Archangium primigenium: one gene and its partner. Each later gene encodes a partner of the first gene's protein in a complex. Links are inferred from orthologs where the notes say so. Each region holds a gene or a part of one and is shown on either strand. Other genes may lie near its edges.

Evidence for each region. The genes of interacting proteins can lie anywhere in the genome.
Region 2: the proteins of I3V78_RS16450 (region 1) and I3V78_RS36140 are in contact, whole or in part, in a cryo-EM structure (PDB 7NYH), measured with the Escherichia coli proteins. The link is inferred for Archangium primigenium from one-to-one orthologs.

What each region holds. Positions count from the first base shown.
Region 1 is NZ_JADWYI010000001.1:3,960,791-3,965,146, reverse strand. The notes cover bases 697-3,574. They hold I3V78_RS16450 (NADH-quinone oxidoreductase subunit A), read left to right. Parts: upstream 697-1,888; coding sequence 1,889-2,260; downstream 2,261-3,574. Other genes in these bases: I3V78_RS16440 (adenylate/guanylate cyclase domain-containing protein), read left to right, coding at 2,936-3,574; I3V78_RS16445 (NADH-quinone oxidoreductase subunit B), read left to right, coding at 2,267-2,824; I3V78_RS16455 (methyl-accepting chemotaxis protein), read right to left, coding at 697-1,663. Outside these bases: I3V78_RS16460 (cytochrome P450), read left to right, coding at 1-36; more of I3V78_RS16455, read right to left, coding at 62-696; more of I3V78_RS16440, read left to right, coding at 3,575-4,303. UniProt on the Escherichia coli protein: NDH-1 shuttles electrons from NADH, via FMN and iron-sulfur (Fe-S) centers, to quinones in the respiratory chain. The immediate electron acceptor for the enzyme in this species is believed to be ubiquinone.
Region 2 is NZ_JADWYI010000001.1:8,803,080-8,806,817, forward strand. The notes cover bases 740-3,738. They hold I3V78_RS36140 (NADH-quinone oxidoreductase subunit J), read left to right. Parts: upstream 740-1,979; coding sequence 1,980-2,498; downstream 2,499-3,738. Other genes in these bases: nuoF (NADH-quinone oxidoreductase subunit NuoF), read left to right, coding at 740-1,983; nuoK (NADH-quinone oxidoreductase subunit NuoK), read left to right, coding at 2,560-2,871; nuoL (NADH-quinone oxidoreductase subunit L), read left to right, coding at 2,913-3,738. Also shown: I3V78_RS36125 (TIGR02266 family protein), read right to left, coding at 1-28; I3V78_RS36130 (NADH-quinone oxidoreductase subunit NuoE family protein), read left to right, coding at 133-621; more of nuoF, read left to right, coding at 649-739. UniProt on the Escherichia coli protein: NDH-1 shuttles electrons from NADH, via FMN and iron-sulfur (Fe-S) centers, to quinones in the respiratory chain. The immediate electron acceptor for the enzyme in this species is believed to be ubiquinone.

The DNA of each region.
Region 1 (4,356 bases):
CCGAAGAAGACGCTCATCGAGCTGGTGCCCGCCTGACGGACGCCCCGGGGCGCGCGGCCGCTCAGCGGTCGCGCGCCACCTTGAACTTGCTGGTGAGCACGGTGAGGCTGTCGGCCACGCTCTGCAGATCCTGCGCGATGCGGGTGGTGCGGCCCGTGGCGTCCACGCCCTGCTTCACCAGCTCCGCCACGTTGCGCGCGCCCTGCACGGCCTGCTCGCTGGACTGACGCTGCTGGCGCGTGGCGATGGTGATCTGCCGCGCGGCCTCGCTCGTGCCGCGCGCCAGCTCCACGATCCGCTGGAACACGGACGAGGCCTGCTCGGCCACCTCCACGCCCCGGTCGCTCGTGGCCATGCCCACGCGCGCCTTGCTGGCCGCCTCGTTGCCGGAGTCCTGCACCTTCTCCACGATGCGCGCGATGTCCCGCGCCGAGGCGGACACGCTCTCGGCGAGCTTGCGCATCTCCGCGGCCACCAGCGAGAAGCCCCGGCCCACCTCGCCCGCCTTGGTGCCCTCCAGCGCGGCGTTGAGCGCGAGCAGGTCCGAGCGCTCGGCGACCTGGTTGATGACCTGGGCGATCTTCGACACCTGCTGCAGGTCCTGGTTGAGGCCCACGATGGCGTCGGCCACGCCCTTGGACTCCATGCGGATGTCGTTGATGCCCGCGACCACCTGGGCCACCACGGCCATGGCCTCGGCCACCGCCTCGTGGGTGCGCCGCGCGCTGGACTCCACCACCTCCGTGGAACTGGAGATCTGCTCCGCGGTGCGGCTGAGCTCCTCGAAGGTGGCGGCGATCTGCTGGGCGTACGCGGCCTGCTGGTTGATGACGTGCTCCTGGTCCGCCGAGGCGCCCGACAGGCCCCGCGACGCGCTGGACAGCTGCTCCAGGCGCGTGAGGAGCTCGGACACGGTGCCGCGCAGCGTGCCGAGCATCTCGTTGAACGAGTACGCCATCATGCGCACCTCGCCCGCGGACGCCACGTCCACCTCGCTCAGGGACATGTCGCCCTGGGCCACCTCGCGCGCCGCCTGGGTCATGCGCGTCACGGGCTCGGCGATGGCCCGGCCGATGAAGAAGGACAGGAAGAGCCCCACGAGCAGGGCGCCCAGGAAGACGAACAGCGTGGTGCCCCGCAGGGCCTCCGCCTCCGCCTTCACCCGGGCCGTCTCCATGCCCACCACGTAGGTGTGTCCGCCGGGCAGCCCGCAGAAGGCGACCGGATGATCGTGCACGCGGCGCACCGAGCAGCCCGGGCCCTCCTTGGACAGGCCGCGCAGCCCCCGGGGAGGCTCTCCCCGCTCGGCGATCACCTCGCCCTCGGGGCCGAGCACCGCCTGGAAGGCCACGTCCGCGGTGCCATCCATGGACTCGAAGACGTCCGGCAACCGCTTGAGCACGTGCGCCCCCAGATCCCGGGGCGGCACGAGCGGCACCACGTTCACCAGGGGCGGCGCGGGCGGCGCGTGTCCCTGCTCGAACAGCAGCTCGATCTGCCGCGTGCCGAGCAGACCCCGATCATGCGCGCTTTCCTCGAGCCGACGCAGGCCCTGGTTCCACTGCTGCTTGGGAAAATAGAACCCGCAGAACAGCGCGACGGCGAGGCTGGGGACCAGCACCGCGAACGCTACCTGCCAGCGAAGACTCAACCGACCCCACATGTCTCCGGCGCCACTCCTGTCTGATCGCACGACGCGTCGGGAAGAGACCCTAGGCCCCGGGTGCTTGGAGCGTCAAACCCCCTGGTGGATGCCCCCTCGCACGCCGGGGGGGACCGCCGGGGGGCGCGGAGGACTTTCCGCTGTCATGTCCAGGGGTTGGCGATCCGGATTCGTCATTGACACCCCGTCCGGGTGTCCCTAGGGTCCGCCGCGATGAATCCCGCGATCGATCCCAACCCCCTGAGCCCCTACCTGCCGCTGGCCGTGGTGCTGCTGCTGGCGGGCGTGCTGGCGCTCGTCATCGTGCAAATGGCCGCCCTGGCGGGCCCCAAGCGGCCGAGCGCCATCAAGTCCGCGCCCTTCGAGGCGGGCTCGGAGAGCAGCGGCACGGCGCGCCAGCGCTTCGCGGTGAAGTTCTACGTGGTGGCGCTGCTCTTCATCGTGTTCGACGTCGAGGCGGTCTTCCTGTATCCCTGGGCGGTCAACTTCCAAGCACTCGGCTGGTTTGGCTACACCGAAATGGTCGTTTTCGCGGCGACCCTGGTGGTGGGCCTTATCTACATCTGGAAGAAGGGCGCTTTGGAGTGGGAGCACTGAGGACACATGGCTGACTACGATAACGTTCCGGTTCTGACGACCCGCCGCGAGGACGCCATGGGCTTCTTCGCGGAGAAGATCTCCAAGGGCCTGGGCTGGGCGCGCAAGTACTCGCTGTTCACCTACCCGTACGCCACGGCGTGCTGCGGCATGGAGTTCATGTCGCTGTCCTCCGCGCGCCACGACATCGCGCGCTTCGGCGCCGAGTTCCCCCGCTTCTCGCCGCGCCAGGCGGACATGCTGATGGTGATCGGCACCATCAACCTCAAGCAGGCGCCCATCCTCAAGCGCGTGTACGAGCAGATGTGCGAGCCCAAGTGGGTGGTGGCCTTCGGGGTGTGTGCCTCCTCGGGCGGCTTCTACGACAACTACGCGGTGCTCCAGGGCATCGACCGCATCATCCCGGTGGACGTCTACATCCCCGGCTGCCCGCCCCGTCCCGAGCAGGTGCTCGACGGACTGCGGCTGCTGCAGGACAAGATCGGCAGCCAGACGCACCGCATCGGCCATGCCGGCACCGCGCCGCACGACCTGCTCGCCGGGACCTACGGCTTGCGCAAGTAGTTCCGCGCGTGCGTGGCCCCGGGCCCCGTGCGTCTCCTCACGGAGACGGCGGGGCCCTCGCTTTTGGGGCCACCCGCCACGAAGGTGCGCGCCTCGCGCCGACGTGAGAGGATGCAACCCCCTCCTTCCCACCACCGAGGTCATGTGGACGAGGCCGGGCAGAGCCCCATCCCGAACGCCACCTTCCTGCACGAGCCGGTGGGCCGTGCCCTGGAAGCCGAGCGGCAGTACAACACCCTCCGGCTCACGCAGATGCGGCTGGGCGGGGTGTCGCTCGTGCTGCTCGTGACCGCGTACCTCGGTCTGGTGCAGGGCCTGTCGGACTGGCGGGTGTACCTCGCCCCCTTCGCCGCCTACTGGTTGTGCACGGTGGTGACGTACGTGTGCGTGCTGCGCTGGCCGCTCATGGCGAGCTGGGCGGGGGTGTCCCTGGCGGTGGTGGACGTGCCCGCCATCTACTGGCTGCAGCACCTGGCCCTGCCGGTCTCTCCCTCGCCGGGGGGGGTGGCGGGCTTCACGCTCGGGCTGTACGCGTTCATCATCGTCCTCTCCGCGCTCTCCATGCGCCGGCCGGTGACCTTCACGGTCGCCTCGGTGGCGGCCGTGGCCGAGGTCGCCCTCCAGGTGGAGGCGGGCATCGGCATGGGCGCGCGGGTGGTCGCCGTGGTGGTGCTGAGCCTCACGGCGGGCGCCTCGCACTACCTCTTCCACCGCATCCGCGTGCTCGTCTCCGCCCTGACGCGCGAGGAGCTCAAGCGCGCCCAGCTCGGGCGCTACTTCTCCCCGGCCGTCGCCGAGCGGCTGCAGGACCTGGCCTCCCCCGCCGCCACCCCCGAGCTGCGCGAGGTGACGGTCCTGTTCACGGACCTGCGCGACTTCACCGCCCTGAGCGAGCGGCTGAGCCCCGAGGCCGTGGTGGCCATCCTCAACGAGTACTACGGCCGCATGGTGGAGGTGGTGTTCCGCCACGGGGGCACGCTCGACAAGTTCATCGGGGACGCCCTGATGGTGTACTTCGGCGCCCCTCTGGCCGAGCCGGACCATCCCCGCCGCGCGGTGGAGTGCGCCCTGGACATGATCCACGAGCTCGGGGAGATGAACGCCGAGCGCTTCGCCCGGGGCGAGCCGGGGCTGCTCATGGGGGTGGGCCTGCACACGGGCCACGTGGTGCTCGGCAACATCGGCTCCACGGCCCGCCGCCTGGAGTACACCGCCATCGGGGACACGGTGAACCTGGCCAACCGCATCGAGCAGCTCACCAAGCGCCACCGCACCCCGGTGCTCGTCTCCAAGGAGACCCGGGAGCGGGCCGGGGACTGCTGCCAGTGGCAGGAGCTGCCCCCCACGCCCGTGGCGGGCAAGCGTGAACCGGTGAGCACATTCATTCCCCGGCCCCTCTCGCACGGCCGGAGGGGAAGCACGGACGGCGCCGACCTGCCCCCCTTGGGGCGGACACCGTCTTCTGACTCGCGTAAGTAGCGGGGATGGCTAAGGGATTCCGTTGACGCCCCCCAAGGCGCGTCCTTATAACG
Region 2 (3,738 bases), 4.8 Mb from region 1 along the record:
CTCGTTTATCTTCTGATCCCCGATTCATAACAAAGTGTTGAAATCGCTCGGATTTTCGCTGATGCGGCGCAGTGTAGCGCCGTGGGTTTATGTTGACAACGCGGGCGTCAGGGACTTACGAACCGCCCCGCCATGGCGGAGCTCCTGTTCACCCCTGAAGAGCAGAAGAAGTTCGATGCGCAGATCTCCGAGATCCTGTCGCACTACCCTCCGGATCGGAAGAGCGCAGGCATGTTGCCAGCGCTTCGGGTGCTGCAGGACATCAAGGGATGGCTGCCCCCTGAAGGCATCAAGTTGGTGGCGAGCGCACTGGAAGTGCGGCCCGAGCGCGCCTACGAGGTGGCGAGCTTCTACGTGATGTATCACCTCAAGAAGCCGGGCAAGTACGTCATCGACGTCTGCACGAATCTGCCCTGTGCCCTCAGGGGCGCGGAGCAGATGCTCGCCTATCTGGAGCGCAAGCTCGGCCTCAAGGCCGGTGAGGCCAACGCGCTCTTCACCCTGCGCGAGACCGAGTGCCTGGCCTCCTGTGGCACGGCGCCCTGCCTGCAAGTCAACGAGGACCACCACGACAACCTCGACCGGGCCAAGCTCGACGCCCTCTTCAGCAAGCTCTCCTGACCCACTGCATCAAGGGATCTGATTTCCATGGCGACAACGGCATTCGAACCCGTCATCTCGACCGGCTGGGGTCAGCCCCAGTCCTGGACGATGGACTCGTACAAGAAGCGCGGGGGCTACAAGGGGCTCGAGAAGGCGCTGGAGCTCACGCAGGCGCAGATCATCGACGAGGTGAAGAAGTCGAATCTGCGGGGCCGCGGCGGCGCGGGCTTCCCCACGGGCCTCAAGTGGAGCTTCGTTCCGCAGAACAACCCCAAGCCCAAGTACCTCGCCGTCAACGGCGACGAGTCCGAGCCGGGGACGTTCAAGGACCGCAACATCCTCACGCATGACCCGCACATGCTGCTCGAGGGCATCGCGATCGCGTCCTACTCGCTCAACGTGCACACCTGCTACGTGTACCTGCGCGGCGAGTTCAAGTTCCCCGCGGAGCGCCTGCAGGCGGCCATCAAGGAGGCGTACGCGGCGGGCATCTTCGGCAAGACGCTCCTGGGCAAGGACTACGCGCTGGACGTGTACCTGGTGCGCGGCGCGGGCGCCTACATCTGCGGCGAGGAGACGGCGCTGCTCGAGAGCCTCGAGGGCAAGAAGGGCTGGCCCCGGCTCAAGCCGCCGTTCCCCGCGGTGGTGGGCCTGTTCGGCTGCCCCACGGTGGTCAACAACGTGGAGACGCTCGCCAGCGTGCCGCACGTGTTCACCCGGGGCGCGGCCTGGTACGCGGGCCTGGGCACGGACAAGTCGGGCGGCACGCGCCTCATCTGCCTGTCGGGCACGGTGAACCGGCCGGGCGTGTACGAGGTGCCGCTGGAGACGACGTTCAGCCAGCTCATCTTCGAGGACAAGTACGGCCGGGGCCTGCCCGCGGGCCGGAAGATCAAGGCCATCGTGCCCGGCGGCTCCTCGGCGCCCATCCTGAGCCCGGACGAGCTGGACATCGCCATGGAGTTCGAGGCGGTGAAGGTGAAGCAGACCATGGCGGGCTCCGGCGGGGTCATCGTCATGGACGACACCACCTGCATGGTGCGCTGCCTGTGGCGCATCGCGCGCTTCTACGCCGAGGAGTCGTGCGGTCAGTGCACGCCGTGCCGCGAGGGCACGCCGTGGCAGACGCGCATCCTGCGCAAGATCGAGGAGGGCCGGGGCGAGCCGGGAGACGTGGACCAGCTGTACAACGTGGCCTCCTCCATCGCGCCCTACCCGCCCATCGGCCTGGGCAACACCATCTGCGCGCTGGGCGACGCCGCGGCCTTGCCCACCCATTCCTTCCTCATGCGCTTTCGCGACGAGTTCGAGGCGCACATCCGCGAGCACCGCTGCCCGTTCGGCGACAAGCCCTGGGGCGCGCTGGGAGACTGGTCGTGAGCATCGAGCACGTTCTCTTCGGAGCCTTCGCCCTCCTCACGGTGGTGTCGGCCCTGCTGGTCATCTTCGCCAAGAGCCCCATCAGCTCCGCCATGTCGCTGGTGGCCACGTTCTTCTTCCTGGCCGGCATCTACGTGCTCCTGTGGGCGCACACGGTGGCGGTGATGCAGGTGATGGTCTACGCGGGCGCCATCATGGTGCTCTTCCTGTTCGTCATCATGCTGCTCAACCTGGGCGAGTCCACCGGGGGCGCGGCGGGTCCGCTGCTGACGCTGCCGCGCGTGGCCGGCGGCGTGTCGGCCGCGGGGCTGCTGGTGGTGCTGGTGATGGCCATCTGGCGCCTGCCGGACGTGGAGCCCCTGTCCGGGCAGCGCGCGGTGAGCGAGGGCTTCGGCACGCTCGCGCGGGTGGGAGAGAGCATCTTCACCCAGTGGCTGTTGCCCTTCGAGGCCGTCAGCCTGCTGTTGCTGGTGGGCATGGTGGGCGCGGTCGTGGTGGCCAAATCGCGGATTTGAGTCCGTCCCCTTCAACCCTCTGCTAGAAGGCGGGCCCGCGTCCGCCCTCCGTCCACCGGCCATGGCCAACTCCGTCGACATCAAATACTACCTCATCCTCGCCGCCGTCCTGTTCTGCCTGGGCATGTTCGGCGTGCTCGTGCGCCGCAACGCCCTGGTGGTGTTCATGTGCGTGGAGCTGATGCTCAACGCGGCGAACCTGACGTTCCTCGCCTTCGCCAAGCAGCACGGGAATGTGACGGGCCACGTGTCCGCCTTCTTCGTGATCGCCGTGGCGGCGGCGGAGGCCTCCATCGGGCTCGCCATCGTCATCGCCGTGTTCCGCAGCCGCGGCACCGTCAACATCGAAGACATCCGGACGATGAAACACTGAGGGTCCGGACCCTCCTTCCGCCCTAGAGAGCCCTGTCCGCCATGGATGCCCTCAAGTCCTTCTTCATGACCGCGCCGGTGGAGCCCGCCGAGTTCGCGCAGTCGTTGTGGCTCATCATCGCGCTGCCCCTGCTCGGGGCGTTCGTGTGTGGCGTGTTCGGCAAGCGGCTGGGCCGCGGCAACGTGCACCTCATCGCGTGCGCGTCGGTGGCCGGCGCGTTCGTGCTGTCGGCCATCGCCTTCTGGTGCGTCAACCACGCGCCCCAGGGCGGCCTGCCGGTGAGCATGGAGAACCCCTTCTCCGCGAGCGCGCTGCGCTACAGCATCGGCTACGACTACGGCATCTGGTTCGCCGCCGGGGACTTCCGGGTGAACCTGGGTCTGATGGTGGACCACCTGTCGGGCATCATGCTGCTGGTCATCACCGGCGTGGGCTTCCTCATCCACCTGTACTCCACGAGCTACATGGAGCACGACGAGAGCGGCTGGCGCTACTTCGCCTACCTCAACCTCTTCGTCGCGGCGATGCTCACGCTGGTGCTCGCCGACAACCTGGTGCTCCTGTTCGTGGGCTGGGAGGGCGTGGGCCTGGCCAGCTACCTGCTCATCGGTTTCTGGTACACGGACGCCGCCAAGGCCTGGGCGGGCCGCAAGGCGTTCGTCACCAACCGCATCGGCGACTTCGCCTTCCTCATCGCCTCCTTCCTGCTCGTGCTGCTGGTGGGCGCCTTCACGGGCCAGGCCAACCCGGCCAACTACACCAGCGTGGGCGTGGACCCCTCGGCGGCCCAGACGCGCTACGCCGAGGGCCTGGCGTTCAAGGGTCCGTTGAGCTTCATGGGCCTGGAGATCATGGCCAACGCGCTGC